DNA from 2 places in the Pseudoclavibacter sp. 8L genome. Region 1 is predicted to be linked to the other one. Evidence: riboswitches for the same ligand, from Rfam matches in the RefSeq annotation. Region 1 holds a riboswitch; the other holds the start of a gene.
The links. A riboswitch is a leader RNA that binds a small molecule or an ion and turns the genes downstream of it on or off. The one in region 1 is predicted to bind FMN.
Positions count from the first base shown of each region.

Region 2: linked by a shared signal. The riboswitch ahead of GV007_RS02570 (ABC transporter permease) and the one ahead of ribD (bifunctional diaminohydroxyphosphoribosylaminopyrimidine deaminase/5-amino-6-(5-phosphoribosylamino)uracil reductase RibD) in region 1 are both predicted to bind FMN.

Region 1 covers NZ_LR733185.1:300,794-304,162, reverse strand. Annotated here, with positions in the region: gene GV007_RS01375 (glycosyltransferase) at 1-688, shown strand, start outside; gene GV007_RS01370 (PIG-L deacetylase family protein) at 681-1,460, shown strand; FMN riboswitch at 1,546-1,670, shown strand; gene ribD (bifunctional diaminohydroxyphosphoribosylaminopyrimidine deaminase/5-amino-6-(5-phosphoribosylamino)uracil reductase RibD) at 1,777-2,883, shown strand; gene ribB (3,4-dihydroxy-2-butanone-4-phosphate synthase) at 2,880-3,369, shown strand, end outside.
Region 2 covers NZ_LR733185.1:542,544-545,912, reverse strand. Annotated here, with positions in the region: gene pyrE (orotate phosphoribosyltransferase) at 1-177, shown strand, start outside; gene GV007_RS02580 (septum formation family protein) at 187-777, shown strand; gene GV007_RS02575 (SRPBCC family protein) at 801-1,229, shown strand; FMN riboswitch at 1,420-1,546, shown strand; gene GV007_RS02570 (ABC transporter permease) at 1,649-2,458, shown strand; gene GV007_RS02565 (ABC transporter substrate-binding protein) at 2,510-3,369, shown strand, end outside.

The DNA.
Region 1 (3,369 bases):
CGGCGACCCCGCGATCACGCACATCGTGCCGCCGGGCGTCGACGCCGACCTGTTCTTCCCCGCCTGGGATGCGCGGGCCGAACCGGCCGCCCACGAGCAGCGACCCAGGCGTGCCCTGTCTGCCGGGCGGCTGCATCCGCTCAAGGGATTCGACCTGGCCCTCGACGCGATCGCCGAGGTTGACGCCGACGTCCGCCCCGACTACGTGCTCGTGGGCGCCGCACCGCCGGATGCCGACGGCCGCGAGTACGAGGCTCGCCTGCATGACGCCGTCGAGCAGCACGGGCTCGCCGACCACGTGCAGTACATCGGCTCGCTCAGCAGGCACGCGCTCGCAGCCCAACTGCGCCTCGTGGATCTCGTGCTGATCCCCTCCCACTCCGAGACGTACGGTCTCGTCGCGCTCGAAGCTGCGGCATCCGGCGTGGCCGTCGTCGCCTCCGCGGCCGGCGGACTCCGCGAGGCCGTCGTCGACGGCGTCACCGGCATCCTGCTCGAAACGCGAGACCCCGCCGACTGGGCGGCCGCCATCGCGGGCATCCTCCGGCAGTCCGAGGTCGCCGAGCGCATGAGCCGCGCCGCCCGCGAGCACGCGCTCACCCACTCGTGGGACCTCAGCGCGGAAGGCCTCCTCTCGGTATTCCGCGACCTCGTCGCACAGGCCCGGCTGGGTTCCGCGCGTGCCTGAGACCGGCCGCAGTCTGCTCGATTCGGTGCGCCACGCTCTGGTCGTGCACGCGCATCCCGACGACGAGGTGCTTGCCGGCGGCGCCCTGCTCCGCGAGCTCCACGAACGCGGCGCACGCGTCACGCTCGTGACGTGCACGCGCGGCGAACTCGGCGAGATCGTCGACGGCGCGCTGCCAGACGCCACCTCCATCGGCGAGCTCGCGGCCGTGCGAGAGCGGGAGCTGCGCGGCTCGCTCGACGCCCTCGGCATCGACGAGCACCGCTGGCTCGGCACCGTCCCCGCACGCGCCGAGGGCCTCGAACCCCGCGACTACCGTGATTCGGGGATGCGCTGGCTGCGGCCGGGCCTCGCGGGCCCCGCCGACGAGACCGACCTGCGGTCGCTGAGCGTCGCACCGCTCGAGGAGGTCACCGCTGATCTGGCCGCCGCGATCGCCCATGACGGACCGGACCTCGTCATCAGCTACGACGCGACCGGCGGGTACGGGCACCCCGACCATGTTCGGGCGCGGGAAGCGAGCCTCGCCGCATCAGCGGCAGCCGGTGTTCGCTTCGCGGAGCTCGTCGAGCAGAGCGAGCGCGCCCTCGCCGCCGAGATCGGCGACCTCGAATGGTTCGACCTCGAGCAGCACCGGGCTGCGGTCGTCGCCGCCCTCCGCAGCCACCGTACCCAGCTCACGGTCGACGACGACGGAGCGTCGCTCGTGCACTCGGGTGGGCAGCGGCAGGACGTGCACCTCGCGATCGGGCTCCGCGAAGTGGTGGCGTAGCGCGGCCGTCCGCGCGGGCACCCACCTGGGCATGAGCTGTCCCACGACGTCACACGCCAAGCTTGCAGGCTTATGCTCGCCGTGCAACATGCTCCGGGGTCGGTGAAAGTCCGAACCGGCGGTGAGAGTCCGCGACCCGCTCGTCCGCGAGCGGTTGACCTGGTGGAATTCCGGGACCGACGGTTAAAGTCCGGATGGTAGGTGCATGGGAGGCGCTCGTTTCGGCGAGGGCCTCTGAGGCGTCGGCTGCCGGACTCTCCGGCTGCGCCGGCACCGGGATATGGCCCCGTGGTACGCGAAACGCGGAGGTCCGGCCATGCCGATCCAAGAACCCACACGCGTCGACACTGTCGACGCCGCCATGCAATTGGCGCTCTCCCTGGCGGCCCGAGGGTCAGCCAGAGATCCGAACCCACAGGTCGGGTGCGTCCTGCTCTCGCCGCCCTCCGGTGCCGGCGGCCCGCGCCGCATCCTGGGGAGCGGCCACCACCGCGGAGCGGGCACCCCGCACGCGGAGGCCGCCGCGCTCGACGCCGCGCGCGCAGCCGGGGCGGAGCTACGGGGCGCGACTGCCGTCGTGACCCTCGAGCCCTGCGCCCACAGCGGCAGGACGCCGTCGTGCGCCGACGCCCTCCTGCACGCAGGTGTCGCGGAGGTCGTGTACGCGGTGGCGGACCCGAACCCGATCGCATCCGGGGGAGCGGCGCGCCTTCGCACGCACGGGGTGAGCGTGTCCATGGGCACCCGTCAGGTCGAGGCCGAATCGCTCCTGCGCGTCTGGCTCACAGGCGTCACCGAGCGGCGGCCCTTCGTGACGCTCAAGCTCGCATCCACGCTCGACGGGAGGGTCGCCGCCGCCGACGGGTCGAGCCAGTGGATCACCTCCGAGGCCGCCAGGGCGCATGCGCACCAGCGTCGGGCCGACGCCTGCGCGGTCCTCGTCGGCACCGGAACGCAGCGTGCCGACGACCCCTCGTTGTCGGTGCGGGGAGTCGCGGCGACCGACGCATCACAGCCCCTGCGTGTCGTGATGGGGCTGCGCGAGGTCGACGAGGGCGCCGCCGTGCGCGCGGAGCCGGAGCTGTTCGTGCACCTCAGGACCCACGACCCGGTCGACGCCCTCGAGATCCTGCACGCAAGGGGCGTCCGCCACGTCATCGTCGAAGGCGGCCCCACCATCGCGGCGGCCTTCCTGCGCGCCGGACTCGTCGACGAGATCGACGCCTACGTCGCGCCCATCCTGCTGGGCGATGGGGCGAGCTCCGTCGCGTCGCTCGACATAGGGAGCCTCCGGGACGCGAACAGGTGGACGACCGACTCCGTGCATCCGCTGGGCGTCGACACGCTCATCCGGCTCGTCCGGGGCCCCGAATCACCCGCCGTTCGCGTCCCCGGCGCTGCACCCGTGGGAGTCGCAGCATGAACGCTGAACTGCTCCGGGCGCTCGAGGCGCTGCGGGCAGGACGCCCCGTGCTCGTCGCCGACGCCTCCTCACGAGAGAACGAGGTCGACGCGATCCTCGCGGCGAACACCGCCACCCCCGAGTGGATGGGCTGGATCATCCGCCATTCCTCCGGGCTCCTCTGCGCGCCCCTCCCGGCGATGCTCGCCGACCGGCTCAGCCTGCCCATCATGGTGGAACGCAGCGAGGACGCGCGCGGCACTGCCTACACGGTCACGGTCGACGCGGCCCAGGGAGTGACGACGGGGATCTCGGCAACCGACCGGGCCACGACCGTCCGCGCACTCGCCGCAGCCGATGCACGACCGAGCGATCTCATCCGCCCGGGCCACGTGCTGCCGCTGCGCGCCGTGGATGGCGGCGTGCTCGAGCGTCCGGGGCACACCGAGGCGGCCGTCGATCTTGTGCGCCTCGCTGGCACCGGCGAGGTGGGCGTCATCGCCGAGC
Region 2 (3,369 bases), 240 kb from region 1:
ACGTCCACCACGGGCGGCTCGCCGCTCAAGGCCATCGAAGCCCTTGAGAAGGTCGGAGCGAAGGTCGTCGGCGTCGCCGTCATCGTCGACCGTGCCACGGAAGCGCAGGGCGTCATCGAAGCCGCCGGCTATCCGTACCGCGCCGCGATCGGCCTCGGAGACCTGGGCCTCGCCTAGGCACTCCCCGTGGCAGCGACCCCCAGGCCTGACGCGCGCGAGCAGCCTGAAGCGCGCGACCAGCAGGTGGAGCGCGCCGCGAAGCGCCGCAACCGCGGCGTCCTCGCAGCGCTGATCGGGGTCCTCCTCCTCGGTGGGGCCGCGCTCGGAGTCTGGCTCCAGCCGTTCGGCGACGGGCAGGTCCCGCCGGCGGAGACGGCCGGGCCCGCGCTCAGCGAGGTGCCGCTCGCGGGCATCGACGCGTCGCTGCTCGAGCCGGGCCAGTGCATCCGCGACTACGTCTCGCCCTGGGAGCCCAGGTTCGATGTCGTCGACTGCGACGCCGAGCACTCGGGGCAGCTGCTCGCCGACGTCGAGGCGACGACGTTCTCCGCAGACGCCGAGTATCCGGGTGAGGCGGCGCTCAGGGACCGCGCCCAGATCACGTGCCAGGCGAGCGACGTCCTCGACACCGCCGCGGCCGCGGCTGTGCCCGGGCTCGTCATCGAGGCCAGCTACCCCCTGAACCAGGCGGACTGGGACGCGGGGCTGCGCGGCTACCGCTGCTTCGCCTCCACGCCGGGGGCATCCACGACCGGCTCGCTCGCGGCGAACCGGTAGCGTGCGACGGCTACGCTCATCGCATGACCTTCGTGAGTGAATCCATCGACATCGATGTGCCCGTCGACGTGCTCTTCAACCTCTACGCCGAGCCGGAGTCGCTCCCGAGCGTCCTCAGCATCGTGAAGCACGTCGAGGTGCTCGGCCCTGACCTCATCAGGTGGGACGTCGAGCTCGTCGGGCAGCGACGCTCGATCGACGCGAAGGTCGTCGTCAACGAGCCGGGCAAGCGCCTGCGCTGGGAATCGGTCGAGGGCCGTGCGTCCTTCGCCGCCGAGGTGCGCACTGACGAGATCACCCCGGCCAGCACCCGCGTGACGGTGGATGCGGAGTTCGATGCCGGCGGCATCGCCGAGCGCCTCGGCCTCGCGAAGCCCATCGCAGCTGCGGCGATCGCCAGCGAGCTCCGCAGCGCGAAGAAGACCGCGGAGGCGCAGGCCGCCGCCGGATAGCCGAGTCTCGAGATGGCTTTCGCGCCTCGGGATGTGTTGCAAGCCATCCGCGTGCGTGCAGACCATCCCGAGATGACGGTGGCAAGGGCGACGGCGCTGCTATCCAGGCATTCCCTGGAGCTGTTCGCTCGTCGCGGAGCGTCACGATGTCGCGCATCACGGGGGCGTGTCGTATTCTGGCGACAGAGTCCACGTGCTCCGGGGTCGGTGTAATTCCGAGCCGGCGGTTATAGTCCGCGACCTGCTCCCGCAAGGGAGTGGCTGATCTGGTGAAATTCCGGAACCGACGGTGAAAGTCCGGAAGGGAGGCGCACGTGACGGCACGCCTCGGCGTACCGTCAGCTCGTGGAATCCGCCGACCAGTTCGGCGACCTCCACGCGCCTCGTCATCCCCGGAGCTTTCCACGAAAGCCGGGTAGATGAACACGACGTCAGCACGCTTCCTCGCACCGATCACGGTGGCGATCGGTGTGCTCGCCGTGTGGTGGCTCGTCACGGCGGCCGGACTCATCTCGCCGCAGTTCCTCCCCGCCCCCGGCCAGCTCGCCGAGCGCTTCTGGCTCGACGTGACGAAGGGCCCGATGCTGGGCCACGCGTGGGTGACGCTGTCGGCGGCCCTGCTCGGCAGTCTCCTCGCGATCCTCGTGGCCGTACCGCTCGGCTACCTCATCGCGCGTCTTCCGTGGGTCGATGTCGCGATCACCCCGTACGTCGCCGCGTCGCAGGCCGTCCCTGCCATCGCCCTCGCGCCGCTGCTCGTGCTGTGGATCGGCTACGGTCTCGCCCCGACGGTCGTGCTCTGCGCGATCATGTCGTTCTTCCCGATGATCGTCACGACCGTGCTCGGCGTGCGGCAGCTCCCGCAGGACGTCATCGAGGCCGCACGCATCGACGGCGCCAACTGGTACCAGCTGCTGTGGTGGGTCGAGGGGCCGCTCGCCCTGCCGAGCGTGCTCGCCGGCATCCGCGCCGGCGTGACGCTGTCCATCACGGGCGCCGTCGTCGGCGAGTTCACGATGGGCGGCCGGGGGCTCGGCATGCTCCTCACCCTCAACCGCGACGCCAACGACATCCCCGGCATCTTCTCCACGCTGCTCATGCTCGTGCTCCTCGCGGTCGCCCTGTACATCCTCATGCGGCTGTTCCAGAACGCCGTGACCTGGAACGACGACGAACCCAAGTCGAGGCGGCGCGCCCGCGTGCTCGCCGACGAACCGCTTCCTGCCTGACCTCACACCCGCCTGACCTCCCACCGCACCTCTCTCGATCTGGAGACGCCCATGAACACTCGTCCAACCACCGCGGGCTTCCGCTCGCGGGCCGTGCGCTCCGTCATCGCGGCCGGCGCCGTGGCAGCCGTGGCCGTGCTCGCCGGATGCTCCCCCTCGGCAGACGGCAACGGCGCGGAGGCGCCCGCCGCGGCCGCGGGCGACGTGACCATCGGCCTCACGTACACCCCGAACATCCAGTTCGTGCCGTTCTACGTGGCCGAGGCGAAGGGCTACTTCGACGACAAGGGCGTCAACGTGGAGCTGCGCCACCACGGCGAGGGCGAGGACCTGTTCGGTGCGCTCGCGAACGGCACGGAGGACTTCGTGTACGCGGGCGGCGACGAGATCACGCAGGCGCGGGCGGCCGATATCCCCGTCACCTCGGTGGCGACGCTCTACAACACGTACCCGGCGACGCTCATCGTGCCGGAGGACTCCGACATCACGACGGCCGAGGATGCACGCGGCAAGACCATCGGCACGCCCGGCCCCTACGGGCAGACGTACTTCGCGCTGCTGTCGCTGCTGCAGAGCAACGGGCTGACGGCGGATGACGTGAAGATCGAGTACATCGGCTACACGCAGCAGGCGGCGCTCACGACGGGCGCGGTCGATGGGGTCATGGGCTACATCAACAACGATGCCGTGCAGTTCGAGAAGGCGGGCTTCCCGGTTCGCACGATCGAGATCGCGCCGGCGGATGCGCCGACCCTCGTCGGCCCGTCGCTGGGGGTCGCCGACTCGATCATCGAGGGCGACGATGCGTCGATCACCCCCGTGCTCGAGGCCCTCGCCCTGGCCACGCAGGACGTGATCGACAACCCGGAGGAGTCGATCGACATCGCCGCCGAGTACATCCCGACCCTCTA